3 regions of the Arthrobacter sp. 10N418 genome follow, and region 1 is predicted to be linked to each of the others. Evidence: riboswitches for the same ligand, from Rfam matches in the RefSeq annotation. Region 1 holds a riboswitch; each other region holds the start of a gene.

The links. A riboswitch is a leader RNA that binds a small molecule or an ion and turns the genes downstream of it on or off. The one in region 1 is predicted to bind S-adenosylmethionine.
Region 2: it holds a riboswitch for S-adenosylmethionine, as region 1 does, so the genes downstream of both, AC1DCZ_RS08240 (aminotransferase class V-fold PLP-dependent enzyme) here and metX (homoserine O-acetyltransferase MetX) in region 1, are expected to answer to the same signal.
Region 3: it holds a riboswitch for S-adenosylmethionine, as region 1 does, so the genes downstream of both, AC1DCZ_RS12355 (DUF1737 domain-containing protein) here and metX (homoserine O-acetyltransferase MetX) in region 1, are expected to answer to the same signal.

Annotation. Positions count from the first base shown of each region.
Region 1 is NZ_JBFTIK010000001.1:262,757-268,321, reverse strand. Features, by position in the region: gene mmsB (3-hydroxyisobutyrate dehydrogenase) at 1-224, opposite strand, end outside; gene AC1DCZ_RS01155 (LysR family transcriptional regulator) at 403-1,302, shown strand; gene AC1DCZ_RS01150 (MFS transporter) at 1,378-2,760, opposite strand; gene metX (homoserine O-acetyltransferase MetX) at 2,962-4,155, opposite strand; SAM riboswitch class IV at 4,167-4,282, opposite strand; gene AC1DCZ_RS01140 (bifunctional o-acetylhomoserine/o-acetylserine sulfhydrylase) at 4,436-5,565, opposite strand, start outside.
Region 2 is NZ_JBFTIK010000008.1:21,897-27,461, forward strand. Features, by position in the region: gene rsgA (ribosome small subunit-dependent GTPase A) at 1-938, shown strand, start outside; gene hisN (histidinol-phosphatase) at 1,028-1,840, shown strand; SAM riboswitch class IV at 1,920-2,033, shown strand; gene AC1DCZ_RS08240 (aminotransferase class V-fold PLP-dependent enzyme) at 2,068-3,537, shown strand; gene AC1DCZ_RS08245 (class I SAM-dependent methyltransferase) at 3,614-4,390, shown strand; gene AC1DCZ_RS08250 (Nramp family divalent metal transporter) at 4,623-5,565, shown strand, end outside.
Region 3 is NZ_JBFTIK010000013.1:149,182-154,746, forward strand. Features, by position in the region: gene AC1DCZ_RS12340 (aminodeoxychorismate lyase) at 12-1,001, shown strand; gene AC1DCZ_RS12345 (glycosyltransferase family 2 protein) at 1,046-2,356, opposite strand; gene AC1DCZ_RS12350 (ATP-grasp domain-containing protein) at 2,343-3,275, opposite strand; SAM riboswitch class IV at 3,578-3,692, shown strand; gene AC1DCZ_RS12355 (DUF1737 domain-containing protein) at 3,706-4,017, shown strand; gene AC1DCZ_RS12360 (rhodanese-like domain-containing protein) at 4,014-4,433, shown strand; gene AC1DCZ_RS12365 (O-succinylhomoserine sulfhydrylase) at 4,434-5,565, shown strand, end outside.

The DNA of each region.
Region 1 (5,565 bases):
TAGACGGCCCGGGCGTGCTCGCCTTTGGGGAGCATCGTGAAGACGACGTCGGCGCCCTTGACGGCCTCGGCGATGCTGCCGGCGGCCTTCACGCCGCCGGCCTCAGCGGCGGAAACAGCCTCGGCATTGAGGTCGAAGCCGCGGACCTCGTTTCCGGCGTTCGCCAGGTTCACCGACATGGATCCGCCCATGTTCCCCAGTCCGATCCATGCGATAACTGCCATGGCATAAGCTCCTATGCTTTGTGTCCCTACGATCCGGCCAACGCCGGAACGTCCAGTGTCAAGGATCACATCCTGATAGAGTGCAATCAAGGAGAAAAATCACAGATAGCATGTTCAAAAATGCACATAACCGTGCACGGGACGATGGAGTCGTCCGGAGAGGTGGACCATCGTGGACCTGCGGCGCCTGCCCAGCCCGGACGATCTGCTGATCCTCCTGACAGTTGCCCGGCTGGGCCGGTTCAACGCCGTGGCGGAGACGCTCGGCACCACCCACACGACCATCTCCCGCCGGATCCTGGCCCTGGACAAGCAGCTCGGCGGGCGGACCCTTGAGCGCAGCCCGCAGGGCTGGGAACTGACCGAACTTGGCGGCCAGGCTGTCGCCGCGGCCGAGGCCATCGAAGACACCCTCGGGGCACTCTCCGGCCGCATCGCCAAGTCCGGGGATGTAGTCTCCGGCCTGGTCCGGATCAGCACGCCGGACGGCTTCGGCGCGGAGTTCCTGGCTCCGGCGCTCGTCCGGCTGCAGCACGAAAACCCGCGGCTCAACGTGGAGCTGCTCAGTGCCACGCGCAAGGCCAGCCAGAACCGCTCGGGCGTGGACCTCGAGGTGGTGGTGGGCAACATGGACGTCAGCAACGCCCATGCCATCTTCCTCAGCAACTACTTCCTGCGGCTCTACGCCAGCCCCCGCTATGCGCAGGAGCGCGGGCTTCCGGCAACGCTCGATGACGTCCGCCAGCACGGCTTTGTCTCCTACGTGGAGTCGGCGCTGCAGGTGGCCGAGCTGGGCCACCGCTCCACTCAGCTTCCGCTGCCGAGGTCAAGCTTCCAGGCCACCAGTATTTTCGCCCAGCTTGAAGCCGTCCGGCGGGGCGCCGGGATCGGGCTTCTGCCCAACTTCATGGTGTGCGGAAAACCAGGATTCCTTCCCGTACTGCCGGACGACTTCCAGCGGCAGCTCCCCATCTGGACCGTGGCGCGGCCCGAATCGCTGCGCTCGGCCCCGGTACGGGCCGTCCTTGAGGCGGTCCGGACCGAAGTCCGGGAGCGGCAGGATGTGCTCGCCGGCTGAGGCAGGGTTAAACAGACGCTGGCCGCGCCCGCACACAGTGCGGACGCGGCCAGCGTGGCTGCCGGCGGGCGGGGACTACCGCTTGCCGGCTGCGAGGAGGTCTGCCGTGCCCTGGGCGTCGGCTGCGTCGACGTCGTGGAGCGAGATGCCGCGGGTCTCCTTGAGGAAGAGCACCGCGACGGCCGTGATGGCGCAGGCAATGAGCAGGTAGATGGCCACCGGGACAGAGGACTTGTACTGCGACAGCAGTGCAACGGCGATGATCGGGGCCAGCGAGCCGGCGACGATCGAGGTCACCTGGTAGCCCAGCGAGACACCGGAGTAGCGCATCCGGGTCGGGAACATCTCGGCCATGATGGCCGGCTGGCCCGCGTACATGAGTGCGTGGAAGAGCAGGCCGATGATGACCGAGGCGAGGATGATGAGGTCATTCCCGGTGTCCATCATGGGGAACGCGAAGAAACCCCAGGTGGCACCAAGGACGGCGCCGGCCATGTAGACGGGCTTGCGGCCCAACCGGTCAGAGAGCTTGCCGACCATCGGCACCACGGAGAAGTGGATCAAGTGCGCCACAAGCAGGAGCAGCAGGATCCGGCTCGTGTCGGCGTGGACGACGGTCTTGAGGTAAGTGATCGAGAACGTGACGACGAGGTAGTACAGGACGTTTTCCGCAAAGCGCAGGCCCATGGCGGTGAACACGCCGCGGGGGTAGCGGCGGAAGACTTCGGCGACGCCGTAGCCCTTCTTTTCCAGAACCACTTCCTTCTGCGCCTCGAGGAAGATGGGAGCATCGCTGACCTTGGTGCGGATGTAGTAGCCAACCGCGACGATCACGGCGGACAGCCAAAAGGCGACGCGCCAGCCCCAGCCGAGGAAATCGGCAGAGGACAGCGTGGAGGACAGGATGAAGAGCACGGCGGTGGCGAAGAGGTTGCCCAGAGGAACGGCAGACTGCGGCCAGCTGGCCCAGAATCCGCGGGACTTGCTGGGGCTGTGCTCGGCAACGAGGAGGACGGCGCCGCCCCACTCCCCGCCGACGGCGAAGCCCTGGGCGAAGCGCAGGAACACCAGCAGGGCCGGGGCCCAGTAGCCGATCTCCTTGAAGCCGGGCAGGCAGCCCATCAGGAAGGTGGAGACACCGACGAGGATGATGCTCAGCTGCAGGAGCTTCTTGCGGCCGAACTTGTCGCCGAAGTGGCCAAAGACGATGCCGCCGATGGGGCGGGCGATGAAGCCGACCGCGTAGGTGAGGAACGCGGCAAGGATGCCGTCCAGTTCCGTGTTGGAGTTGGGGAAGAACATCTTGCCGAACACCAGCGTTGCCGCGGAGGCGTAGAGGAAGAATTCGTACCACTCGACGACGGTGCCGGCCATGGAGGCCGCAACCACCTTCTTCAGTCCCGACGTATTGACGTCAGGCTCTGCTGTGCGCCTTGCGGCGGCCTTTTCCATACTCATTGGAACTCCTTCGGCGTCGCCATCGACACCCTGTGGACCATTGGACTGAGGACGCGTGTGACGTAGGGCACGGCGCGTCATTCCTCACGAGTATGGACTCTCCCGCCCGTGGCCTCAACCGCCATTAGTGCAAGGCATATCTGCAAAAACGCACACCCGCGCGTCCTGCACCAGGGCATGGCGGACCTGCCGGTCCAGCCGCTAGGCGAAGAAGATCCGGCGGAGCTGCCCGCTCAGCTGCCCGATTTCAGTCAGGAAGCCGTCATGGCCGATCGGCGCCTCTATCAGGTGCAGGTCCGCCCCGCCCGGCAGGGCGTCGGCGAGTTCCCGGGACTGGGCCGGGAAATACAGCCGGTCCGAGTCCACTGCCGCGACCAGGAACTCCGCGGTGGCCGGCGCCAGGGCCTCCTCGAGGCCCCCCCGTCCGCGGCAGATATCGTGGCTCATAAGGGACTCGGTAATGGCGATGTAGCTGTTGGCGTCGAAGCGCCGGACCAGCTTGTTGCCCTGGTGGTCCAGATAGCTTTCCACCTGGTAGCGGCCGCGGCCGGCCACCGATCCGGCCTCCAGCGGCGCCTCGGATTCCTGGGCGTTCCGGCCGAACCGTCCGTCCAGTTCCGCGGCAGAACGGTAGGTGATGTGCGCGATCCGGCGCGCCAGGGCCAAGCCGGCTTCCGGCTCCGGGCCGTCGTAGTAATCGCCGCCGTTGAAGTTGGGATCCTGGCGGATGGCCAGGGTCTGGGCCTGGGCGAAGGCGATCTGCTCTGCCGTGCTGCTCGCGCCCACGGAAATAACGGCGCAGCGGCGGACCCGGCCGGGGTACGTGACGGCCCATTCGAGGGCTCGCGCCCCGCCGAGGGATCCGCCCAGAACCGCGTACCAGCTTCCGATTCCCAGGGCATCCGCGAGCCGGGCCTCGGCCGCGGTGGTGTCCCGGAGGGTGGCGAGCGGAAACCTGGAGCCCCAGGGGCGCCCGTCCGGAGCCGGCGTCGAAGGCCCGGTGGAGCCGTAGCAGCCGCCGAGGATGTTGATCGAGACGACGAAGTACTTGTCCGTGTCCACGGGAGCGCCCGGGCCGGCGAGCTGTTCCCACCAGCCGGGCTCTTCGCTCGCGCCGCGGGTGACGTGGGTGTCTCCGGTCAGGGCGTGTTCGATCAGCACCGCGTTGGAGGCGTCCGCGCTCAGGGTCCCCCACGTCTCATAGCCCAGGACCACATCCGGCAGCCGGCCGCCGGATTCGAGGTCCAGGGCTCCGATCCGGAGGTACCGGACGGTGCCATCGGGTACCGCCGCGTCGGCCACCACCGCCTCAGGCGGCACGGGAGCTGCGGGCTCGTTCTTGTTCTCGGAGGGCTTGGTTCCGGGTACACCACTGCGGGTGACGGCAATCGTCATGAGAGGACCTAACTTCGCGCTTGCCCGCCGTCAGCTGACCGGCAGGCCAGGTCTTCACCCGGGGCACCCCGCCGCAAATGGAGGGTTGCCGGCCAGCAAGCCGGGGCTGTCACTGGCACTCATGACCTCCACTGAGTCTACGAAACCCGGTGCGGGAATGGCCAAGATTGTGACTTCCATGTGACAGGACTGCGTCCTGTACACCGAGACCGCCGGAAACCGACGAGTTCGCCCGGGCCTTACGGCGACGTCGACGGTTTCCGGCGAATTCGGGGGGTCCCTAGGCGCCCTTCGCGGCGCGGAATCCGGCGTCGAGGTCCGCGATGATGTCATCGATGTGCTCCAACCCGACGGAGAGCCGCACGAGTCCCGGGGTGACGCCGGCGATCTCCTGCTGCTCCGGCGTCAGCTGGCTGTGCGTGGTCGACGCCGGATGGATGACGAGGGAACGGACGTCGCCGATGTTCGCCACGTGCGAGTGCAGTTCCAGGGCGTCGACAAAACGCTTGCCGGCCTCCGCTCCTCCGGCGATGTTGAACGCGACGACGGCGCCGGTCCCCTTGGGCCCGTATTTGCGGCCCCGCTCGTACCAGCGGCTGGACGGCAGCCCGGCGTAGGCGACGGATTCGACGTCGTCCCGCGCCTCCAGCCATTCGGCCACCCTGACGGCGTTGGCGACGTGCCGTTCGACGCGCAGGCTCAGGGTTTCGATGCCCTGGGCGATGAGGAAGGCGTTGAAGGGTGAGACCGCCGAGCCGAGGTCGCGCAGCAGCTGGACCCGGGCCTTGAGGATGTAGGAAAGGTTGGCGCCCAGGGCGCCGTCCTTGCCGAGGTCGCGGGCGTAGACGAGGCCGTTGTAGGTGGGGTCCGGGGTATTGAAGCCCGGGAACCGCTCGGGGTCCTTGCCGAAGTCGAAATTGCCGGAGTCCACGATCACGCCGGCGATCGCGGTACCGTGGCCGCCGAGGTACTTGGTGGCGGAGTGCACGACGATGTCCGCACCCCACTCGATCGGCCGGATCAGGTACGGGGTGGAGAGGGTGTTGTCGACGATCAGCGGCACACCGGCCTCGTGCGCCACCTTCGAGACGCCTTCGATGTCCAGCACGTCCTGGCGCGGATTGGAGACGACCTCGCCGAAGAACAGCTTGGTGTTGGGCCGGACGGCGTCGCGCCACTGCGCCAGGTTGTCGGGGTCCTCGACGAAAGTGACGGAAATGCCGAACTTTTTCAGAGTGTGGGCCAGCAGGTTATAGGTTCCGCCGTACAGGCTGGGGCTCGCCACCACGTGGTCGCCGGCCTCGGCGACGTTGAGGATTGCTAAGGTCTCCGCGGCCTGGCCGGAGCTCAGGAGCAGGGCTGCGAGTCCTCCTTCCAGACTGGCCACGCGCTGCTCTACGGCATCCTGGG
Region 2 (5,565 bases), on a different contig from region 1:
GCAAGATCATCGCCGCCAGGGCCCGCGAACTTCGCCGCTCCCCAGTGGTCGCCGGCGATTTCGTCTCCCTGGTCGGAGACGTCAGCGGTGAACCGGACACCCTCGCCCGCCTGGTCAAGATCCAGGACCGCAAGACGCTCCTGCGGCGCAGCGCCGATGACACCGACCCCATTGAACGCGCCGTCGTCGCCAACGCGGACCAGCTCGTGGTGGTGGTCGCTGCGGCCAATCCGGAGCCGCGGACAGGCTTCATCGACCGGGCCCTCGTGGCCGCCTACGATGCCGGCATTGCACCGCTGCTGCTCGTCACAAAGGCTGACGTCAAGGACCCCGCGGAGCTGTTGTCCAACTACCGGCACCTCGACTTCCCGGTGATCATCTCCAAGACGGCGGATTCGGCTGCGTCCGGCATCGACGCCCGCTCGGACGACGGACTCTCCGCGCGGCTGGATAAGGACGCGGTGTCCCAGCTGCGCGGCTACCTCGACGGCAAGGTCACGGTTATGCTGGGCCACTCCGGCGTCGGCAAGTCCACCATGGTCAACGCGCTCACGGGAGCCGAGCGGGCCACCGGCGGCGTCAATGCCGTGACCGGCCGCGGACGCCACACCTCCTCCTCGGCGCTGGCCCTGAAAGTCAACGATGCCCCGGCCGGCAGCTGGATCATCGACACCCCCGGCATCCGGTCCTTCGGCCTGGCCCATGTGGATCCGGACCGGATCCTGCGCTCCTTCCCCGACCTCGAGCCGGGTACCGATGACTGCGAGCGTGGCTGCAAGCACGATTCCACCGCCGTCAACTGCGGGGTCGACGCCTGGGTGGCCGCCGGCCACGCGGGAGGCTCCGGCCCGGCCCGGCTCGCCTCGCTGCGCCGGCTGTTGGGGACTGACCCGCGGATGGAAGCCCCGGACGTCAAGGAACTGGGCACCGTCTCCTAGGGCCTACGGCCGGGCTGCCGGTCCCCCGGCCTGCGGCGCCGCGACGTGGCCTACCGCCTGGCGGCCCGCTTTGGCGGTAGTTTGGAACCATGAGTCAACCCGCTTCGAGCTACAACGATGACCTGCGCCTTGCCCATGTACTGGCAGATTCCGTAGATTCCCAGACCATGAGCCGCTTCAAGGCGCTCGACCTCCGGATCGAGACGAAGCCCGACCTCACGCCTGTGACCGACGCCGACAAATCCGCGGAGGAGGCCATCCGGGGCCAGCTGTCCCGTTCCCGCCCCCGCGACGCCGTCCTCGGCGAGGAATTCGGCAGTTCCGGCCATGGCTCCCGCCGCTGGATCATCGACCCGATCGACGGCACCAAGAACTTTGTCCGGGGCGTCCCGGTCTGGGCCACCCTGATCGCCCTCGTGGACGAGGGCGAACCGGTCGTCGGCGTCGTCAGCGCCCCGGCACTGGGGAAGCGCTGGTGGGCGGCCAAGGGTGCCGGCGCCTACACGGGCCGTTCGCTTGCTGCGGCCACCCGGCTGCGGGTGTCCAACGTCTCCGAGCTCTCGGACGCCTCACTGTCCTACTCGAGCCTGACCGGCTGGAAGCAGCGCGGCAACCTGGACGAGTTCCTGGGCCTCACCGAGGAAGTCTGGCGCACCCGGGCCTACGGCGATTTCTGGTCCTACTGCCTGGTGGCCGAGGGTGCGGTCGACATCGCCTGCGAGCCGGAGCTGAACCTCTACGACATGGCCGCCCTGGTGCCGATCGTGACGGAAGCCGGCGGCCGCTTCACGTCCCTGGAAGGCGAAGACGGCCCGTTCGGCGGCAACGCCCTGGCAACGAACTCGATCCTCCACTCAGAAGTCCTGAAGCGCCTCAACCCGGGCCTGGACGACCTCCTCTAAGCGCCCGTCCCGTAACAAAGCGCTTCACATTGGCGCCCGGCCTTTTCCCCGGCTGCGCGGATGTCCTAGGCTCGAAGCAGGTCACGAGTGCCAGCGCAAAACCCCGGTTTGCTGGCCGGCAACCCTCCATTCGCGGTGGGGTGCCCCGGGTGACGACCTGGCCGGTCCGGTACGGACCCGGCAAGCGCGGATCCCCGGTGCGTGGGGTCCTTTTCGAGCGAGGTCCCATGACAACTTCCACTTTTCCCGCCGCCATCCGTGCCACTGCAGGCTCCCAGGCGGGCCGCCCCGACGTTCTGCTGTCCGGTGCGGACTCCGACGCACGGTTCGCCATCGCCCGCCGGCCGCTCTCCGCGGTAACGGGTGCAGAGATCCAGGCTCCGCTGATCAACGGCGGACACGTCCGCTACGCCAACCTGGACTACGGCGCCTCGGCCCCGGCCCTGTCCGTGGTCTCTGCCTACCTGAACGAGATCCTGCCGTTCTATGCGAGCGTGCACCGCGGCGCTGGCTACGCCTCCCAGATCAGCACGTCAGTATACGAGAACGCCCGGGGCCTCGTGCGGGACTTCGTCGGCGGCCGCGCCGATGACTCCGTCATCTTCACCCGGAACACCACCGACTCCCTCAACCTGCTGGCCGGATGCCTGCCCGTGAGCGGGGGCCGGCACACCGGCGAGGTGCTTTACCTCGACATCGAACACCACGCCAACCTCCTGCCGTGGCAGAGCGTGCCCCACCGCAGCGTCGTCGCGGCCCCCACCCTCACGGCCACAGTGGAGAAGCTGCGCGGGGAACTGGCGCACGGGGGCATCAGCCTGCTTGCCGTGACCGGAGCCTCCAACGTCACCGGGGAAATCCTGCCCATCCGGACACTGGCCGCCCTGGCGCACGAGTTCGGGGCGAGGATCGTCGTCGACGCCGCCCAGCTGGCGCCGCACCGGCGGATCGATATCGCCGCCGACGACGTCGACTACGTCGCCTTCTCCGGCCACAAGCTGTACGCGCCGTTCGGTGCGGGCGTCCTGGTGGGACGCCCCGACTGGCTCGACGCCGGCACCCCGCACCTGGCCGGCGGCGGCGCCGTCCGTGACGCACGGCTCGATTCGGTCAGCTGGACCACCGGCCCCGCACGGCACGAAGGCGGATCCCCCAATGTCCTGGGCGCAGCGACGCTGGCCCGCGCCACGGAAGTGATCGCCGCCCTGGACCAGGAGCAGTGGCACGCCCATGAGAACGCCATCCGCGCTTTCCTTGTCGACGGGCTCCAGGGCATCGACGGCGTGGGCGTCCACCACATCTTCACGGACACCGCCGCAGATGGCGACGGGGAGGGCACCGGCACCATCGGCGTCGTCAATTTCTCGGTCGAAGGATACGACGCCGGCCTTGTGGCCGCCTATCTTTCTGCCGAACACGGCATCGGCCTGCGCGACGGCCGCTTCTGCGCCCACCCGCTGCTCAAGCGGCTCGGCCTGCCCGCCGGCTCCCTGCGGGCCAGCTTCGGCCTCGGCTCACGGCTGGAGGATGCGCAGCGGCTGCTGGCCGGCATCGAACAACTCCGGCAGACCGGACTTGGCTGGGACTACGTGGTGGACGCCGGCCGGTGGGTGCCGGCGAACGACACCCGCAGATACCCGCACTGGGCGCCGAACACACCCGGCACCGCAGGCGCGGCGCCGTGTACTGAAGACTAGGCCCTGGCGGCCAGCGCGAGTGCGGTAAATTCGAAAGGTATCCACAACACCAGGACTTTCCCGAAGGAGATCGCACGTGGCACGCGGCGGCCCCAGGCTCCACAACGGACCCAAACTGCACAGCGGACGGCGCCAGGAGCTCGGGCAAAGCTTCCAGGACGGCGGGGAACACTACGAGCGTGTCCGCCCGGGCTATCCTGGCGAATCGGCAGACTGGCTGATCCCGGCCGGGGCACGGAATGCCGCCGACATCGGCGCCGGAACCGGCAAGTTCACCGCGCTGCTGATCGATCGTGGACTGCACACGGTCGCGGTCGATCCCTCGGCGGACATGCTGGAGCAACTGCGCCGGACGCTTCCGGGGGTCCCCGCCGTCGTGGGAACGGCGGAGGACACCGGACTCGAGGCTGAAGCCTTCGACCTTGTCACGGTGGCCCAGGCCTGGCACTGGTGTGATCCCCTTCCGGCCAGCACGGAGATCGCCCGGGTCCTCCGGCCCCGTGGTGTCCTGGGGCTGGTCTGGAACCAGCTGGACACCTCCGTTCCCTGGGTGCACCGGCTCTCGCGCATCATGCATGCAGGGGACGTCCACAAACCGCACTTTACGCCGCCCGTGGGCCCGGAGTTCACCGGCCTGGCCAGCCAGCTGACCCGCTGGGAAGATTCCGTAACCCCGGAGGACATCAAGGAACTGGCCAAGACCCGCAGCTACTATCTGGCAGCAACGGAGGCCACCCGGTCCAAAGTTATGGGAAACCTGGACTGGTATCTGCAGGAGCATCTGGCCCATGCCCCCGGCGAGGTCCTCAGCCTGCCGTACCTGACGCAGACCTGGCGGGCGGTCCGGGCCTGACACGGCTGCCGCACCGGCGTGGACTATGACCGGGGTCCGCGCCTGCCGCATTGCATGCACCGCGTCCGGGGCTTATTGTTTCGGTATGCCTAACTCTTATTTGTAGGCATGCAAAAACCTGGATTCCGGCCCTGGTGCCGGCCGGAACCACCCGTCGCGTCAACGCGGACGCGACGAATCACGGGAGCTGGCAGTGCTGGACGTAACAGGACACGAACCGTCCGCGCACGGCATACCCGCGCGGAAGCACCCGGGTGCGCGCAGGGCATTGCTTGGACTGCTGGGGCCGGCGTTCGTGGCATCCATCGCCTACGTGGACCCGGGGAATGTCGCGGCCAATCTCACGGCCGGCGCGCAGTACGGCTACCTGCTCGTCTGGGTCCTGGTCGTGGCCAATGTCATGGCCGTGCTGGTCCAGTACCAGTCCGCGAAGCTCGGGATCGTCACCGGCAAGAGCCTGCCGGAAATCCTCGGCCAGCGGCTCAAGCCCCTCTGGCGCCGGGCCTTCTGGCTGCAGGCTGAAATCGTCGCCGCCGCCACCGACCTGGCCGAGGTCGTGGGCGGGGCGATCGCACTGCATCTGCTCTTCGCCCTCCCCCTCCCCCTCGGGGCAGTCATCGTCGGTGCCGTCTCGATGCTGCTCCTCGCGGTCCAAAGCAGGGAAAAGCAGCGGACGTTCGAGTTCATCATCATGTTCCTGCTGGGCATCATCACTATCGGATTTCTGGCCGGCCTGTTCATCAGCCCGCCCGATCCCGGCGGAGCCCTGGCCGGACTCGTACCGGGGTTCCAGGGCCCGGACACGGTCCTGCTGGCGGCAAGCATGCTCGGCGCCACCGTGATGCCGCACGCTATCTACGTCCACTCGGCTCTTTCCCGGGACCGGCACCGCCCGGACGAGCATGAGCACATCACGGTCCCCGCCATCGCGCGCCTTGTCCGGGCCACACGGTTCGACGTCGTGGCCGCCCTCGCCATTGCAGGCATCGTGAACATCGGGATGCTGTTGCTGGCGGCATCGACGCTGGGCGGCGAGGCAGGGACAGACACCATAGAGGGCGCCCACGCGGCCATTTCGGCGAACCTTGGCCCGGTCGTCGGCGTCGTCTTTGCCGTGGGGCTGCTCGCCTCAGGCCTGGCATCAACCTCGGTGGGCTGCTACGCCGGCGGGACCA
Region 3 (5,565 bases), on a different contig from region 1:
AAGCTGTAGCCATGACTTCTCCTGCCGCTGTTCCCGTGCCCGCCACGGTGTTGGTCTTCCTGGATTCCGAGTTCGAGAACGGCCGCATTGTCGACGCCTCCACGCCACAGCTGATGGCCACGGACCAAGGTGCTACCCGCGGCGACGGCGTGTTCGAGTCCCTGCTGGCCGTCGGCGGCCATCCCCGCAAGATCCAGGCCCACCTGAACCGTCTGGCCGGCTCGGCCCGGCTCCTGGACCTGGACATTCCGGCCGAGGACGCATGGCGGCGCGCGATCGACACCGCGATCCGTGAGTACCGGAACCAGCACGATCCCGCCACGGTCGACGTCGTCGGCATGGAAGCGAACACAGAAGCGGGCACGGATGAAGTCGTCGTGAAGCTGCTGGCCAGCCGCGGGGTCGAGGGCGCGTCGGCGCCCACCTGCTGGGTCCAGGCATCCCCGCCCCCGGCTGCCGGCAGGCGCCAGCGGGAGACCGGGATCGATGTGATCCTGCTGGACCGCGGCTACGACAGCGACATCGGCGAGCGCGCCCCGTGGCTCCTGCTCGGCGCCAAGACGCTCTCCTATGCCGTGAACATGGCGGCCCTGCGATACGCCCACAAGCACGGCGCCGACGACGTCATCTTCACCTCCTCGGACGGACGGGTCCTGGAGGGCCCGACGTCGACCGTGCTGCTGGCGCATCTGGAAACCTCCGACGACGGCGCCGGCGGCGTCCGCACGGTCCGGAGGCTCATCACACCCCAGCTGGACAGCGGCATCCTGCCGGGAACGTCCCAGGGTGCCTTGTTCACGGCAGCCAAGGCAGCCGGCTGGGAACTGGGCTACGGACCCCTGGAACCAAAGGATCTGATGGACGCCGACGCCGTGTGGCTGATCTCAAGCATCCGGCTCCTGGCGCCCGTCAATCACATCGACGGCCAGGAAATCGGCACCCCGGCGCTGCGCAAGCAGCTGACGGCGGAGCTCGACGCGCTCTTCGCCACGGTCCAATAACGCCGGCATCCACCCCCGCCCCAACCCTAAGCAACGCGGGGCAGTCATTTAAGGCGCCCATCCCCAGTCCCGGTATCCAGTGGTCGCGGCGACAGTGCCAGACCCTCGACGCTGACGGCGCCGTTCCGGGCCAGCTTGTTCCACAGCGCTTCCTTGCCGCGGAGTTCCTGGGCCAGCGCTGCCACCATCGTCAGGCCCGTGAACACCGGGTAGCACGGAATGAGCGGGAGCGCCCATACGTGACGCAGGTCCTTCCGCGCCCGGTTCATGCCCAGCGCAAACACGGAGAGGACGACTGTGACGCAGAGCCCGGTCCAGCCAAGGAAACCCCATACCTCGGCGTCCAGCGGACTGCGGCCGAGGGCGAGCAGGAACGCCAGATAGGGAAGAGCCAGGAGCTGGGCAACCGGGAGGACCACCATCGTCAAGGCAGTGAACAGCAGGTACGCCCCGAACCGGCCGTGGCGGGGGTTGCCGATCATCCCCGTGTGGGCACCCATGGTTTGCAGCAGGCCGCGGGCCCGCCGGACACGGTGCCGCCAGAGCGCGCCGATGGTCAACGGCGACTCCGCATAGACGAGGGCACGCGGGGCGAAGACCACCCGGTAGCCGGCCTTGTGCACCCGCCAGGTCAGTTCCAGGTCCTCCCCCACCATGTCTTCCCGTAACGGCCCGATGTCCTCGATGACCGCGCGGCGGAACGCCCCGATGTGGCCGGAGACGACGGGAAGGCCGCCGATCAGCGCCAGCGCGCGCCGGACCATGCCGATTTCGATGTGGCTGGTGAAGGCCGGCACCCGGGTTTGCACCCGGTTCAGATTCACCGCCCTGTCGTCGCCGCAGACAGCGCCGGTGCGCTTGTCCTCGAAGCCCCGGAGCATCCGGAGGACCGTGCGGGCGGAAAAGGTCCCGTCCGCATCAGCGAACATGAGGACGTCGCCGGTGGCGTTGCGGATGCCCAGGTTAAGGGCGGCCCCCTTGCCGGCGTTGGCCTGCGTCAGGACGGTGATCCGCGGATCGGCTGCCGCGAGGCCTTGCATCAGCCCGGCGGTGTTGTCGGTGGAACCGTCGTCCACGAGGATGACGTCGTACCGGTCGTACCGGGTGAGCTGGATGGACCGAACGCAGTCCTCAATGACCGTTGCCTCGTTGTAGGCCGGGACAATGATCGAGACGCTGGGCCACTCATCCAGGAGAGTTGGCACACCGCGGCGCCGCCGACGGGAGGCCCGGACTTCGAACCAGACCGCCAACGGCAGGATCAGGAGTTTCACGAGACCGGACACGAGGATCGGCAAGCCGAGGAGCAAAAGCAGGAACAGTGCCCCCGGGACCGCTGGTTCAAACCAGGACACTGGCGTAGGCTCCCGCGCCTGGACGGAACGATGCCGGGTTGAAAGAGGGAAGCGTGAACGACGCCAGGACGGCATCGAGGAGTTCGGGAGCAGCTTCGCTGTTCGCGCCGAAGCGGGCGGTCACCGCAAGCACCACCGGGGTCCCGTCCCCGCGGCGTCGGACATCGACATCGACCGGGCCGGTCAGACCGAGAGCCCGGACGGCAGCCATCGCCACATTGCCCACGTCCATGGACTCTCCCGTTCCCAAACGGCGGGCGGACACCGCGTTACCGTCGGCCAGTTCGGTCTTTTCGACGACGACGGCGAACGGCGCCGTGCTGTTGTGCGCGGGCGTGCCGAAGACCATGGGCCCGTACCCGGTGCCAGGGATGAACTCCTGGACAATCTGCCCTTCCGGAAGGCTGGCCCAATCCACACCGGTGGTGCCGTCGACGACGATCACCCCGCGTCCGCCGCGGCAGACCCGCGGCCTGATCACGACAGGGCCGCCGAGCGCGGCCATCGCGGCGCCTGCGTCGGCGAAATCACCGGGGACGCCGAAGCGGGGGACGGGGACGCCTCCCTGCCGGAGTTGCCACGCGGTGAAGAGCTTGTCGTTGGCGAGGGCCACCGGGCCGGGGTCCCCGATGATGACGCGCACGTCCGCCCCGAACCCGGCACGGGCCGCCGCGATCTGCGGAAGTTCCTCGCTGAGCGTCGGGATCACCAGGTCGATCTTCTCGCCGGCAATGAGCCGGCGCAGCGCCGAAATCCTTTCCGGATCGGTGGCGGGAGGGACCGCGACGACGGTGAGGCCGGCCTCGGCGGGAAGGTCACGGAAGTCTGTGCCAAGGACCGGAAAGCCCCGGGCCCTGAGCTGGGCGGCGACGGCGCGGCCCGCGGGCCCGCCGATGCCGGTGACGAGGATGCGGGGCATCAGAGTTTCTCCATTTCGGTGCTGAGCGGGCGGACGGGAGCCAACCGAACGTGCACTCCCAGTAAATGCGAGCGGCCCGGGGGAACGCCCGAGTAGGCACCACTCGAACTGTCGGGCCGGAACCGGAATCCCGCACGGGTAATACCCCCTCTTGTGGCACTACGGCGCCTTGTCTTTGACCCGGTTTTTGACCGCCGGGGGCCCGGGCCGCCCGGGGAGACCGAGCGCCGCGGGCGGGCCGGTTACTTAACATGACGACGGCGGCGGTGCGGGCCGGAGAAGTAAGTGTTACGTTTTTGGGGAGTAATGAGAACCGGCGTCAAGCCCTGACTGGCCGGTCGGCAACCCTCCTCCCACGGCGGGGTGCCTCAGGTGAAGACTCGGCATCATCGACCATTCGATCTGCAAGCGTGAAAGAAGGAGATCCGTCATGCCTGACGCGTCCACCCCAGCGGCACCTCCCGCCGCACCCGAAACGGCCGCGGAGGAAAAACTGGCCTACCGGCTTTTCACCGGCCCCGATGACCGCGCCTTCTGCGAGCGTGTCTCGGCCGCACTGGCCGACGGCTACGTCCTGCATGGAAGCGCCTCGGCCACCTTCGACGGCAGCACCGTGATCGTGGCCCAGGCCGTCGTCCTGCCGGCCGCCATCGCCAGCGCGGACGCCGCCGTCGCCAGCGCTGTGGATGATCTGGAGAGCGACGGTTTCGGCTCGGAAGACGCCTTCGAGGGCCACTCATGACCTACGCCGGAGACCTCAGCCCACAGGAGGCCTGGGCCAAGCTGCAGGACGGCGCCATACTGGTGGACGTCCGCACGGAGGGCGAATGGGCCCACATCGGCATCCCGGAAACCGCGGCCGCGACCGAACAGCCAAACGGCCCCCTGTTCATCCAGTGGAACCTTGCCGGCGGCGTCCCCAATTCGCGGTTCATCGCCGAACTGAAGGCGCGGGTGCCGGAGGACACCGCCGTCGAACTCGTGTTCCTCTGCCGCTCCGGGGCCCGCTCCATCGCTGCTGCGACCGCAGCCACGCAGGCCGGGTACACCTCGTACAACGTCCTCGAAGGCTTCGAAGGCGAACCGGACCGCTACGGCGACCGGACCGTCAACGGCTGGAAGAACCGCGGCCTGCCCACCAGCATTGGAAAGAAATAAGTGACTTTCAACCCCGACGCCGCCGGCTGGAGCCCCGACACCCAGGCTGTCCGCGGCGGCCTTGACCGCACCGGCTTCCAGGAAACCACCGAACCGATCTTCCTGAGCTCCGGATTTGTCTACGAATCCGCCGCCGCCGCCGAGCGCGCCTTCACCGGCGAGGACGAGCGCTTCGTCTACTCCCGCTACGGCAACCCCTCGGTCGCGACCTTCCAGGAACGGCTCCGGCTGCTCGAAGGCACCGAGGCATGCTTCGCCACGGCATCGGGCATGTCCGCCGTCTTCACTGCTCTCGGCGCGCTGCTCGGGGCCGGTGACCGTGTGGTCGCGGCCCGCTCGCTCTTCGGCTCCTGCTTCGTGATTCTCAACGAAATCCTGCCCCGCTGGGGCGTGGAGACGGTCTTCGTCGACGGCCCGGACCTGGACCAGTGGCGGACCGCGTTGTCCAAGCCGACGACGGCGGTCTTCTTCGAGTCGCCGTCGAACCCGATGCAGGAAATCGTCGACATCGCCGCGGTGAGCGAACTCGCGCACGCCGCGGGAGCCACCGTCGTCGTCGACAACGTCTTCGCCACTCCCCTGCTGCAGCGCTGCGGAGACCTCGGCGCGGACGTGATCGTCTACTCCGGCACCAAGCACATTGACGGGCAGGGCCGGGTCCTGGGGGGTGCCATCCTGGGAACCAAGGAGTTCGTGGACGGGCCCGTCAAGCAGCTCATGCGGCACACCGGTCCGGCACTGTCCGCCTTCAACGCCTGGGTCCTGGCCAAGGGCCTGGAAACCATGGCGCTGCGCGTCAACCACTCCTCGGCGTCGGCGCTGCGCCTGGCCCAATGGCTGGAAGAGCAGCCCGCCGTCGGTTGGGTCAAGTATCCGCTGCTGCAGTCCCACCCGCAGTACGATCTCGCCGCGAAGCAGATGAAGGCCGGCGGCACCGTACTCACGCTGGAGCTTTGCCCCTCGCCAGGGCGCTCCGCGAAAGAGGCGGCCTTCGCCCTCCTTGATGCGCTGCGGATCATCGACATCTCCAACAACCTGGGTGATTCGAAGTCCCTCATCACGCACCCGGCGACGACGACCCACCGCGCCATGGGCCCGGAAGGCCGGGCGTCGATCGGACTGAGTGACGGCG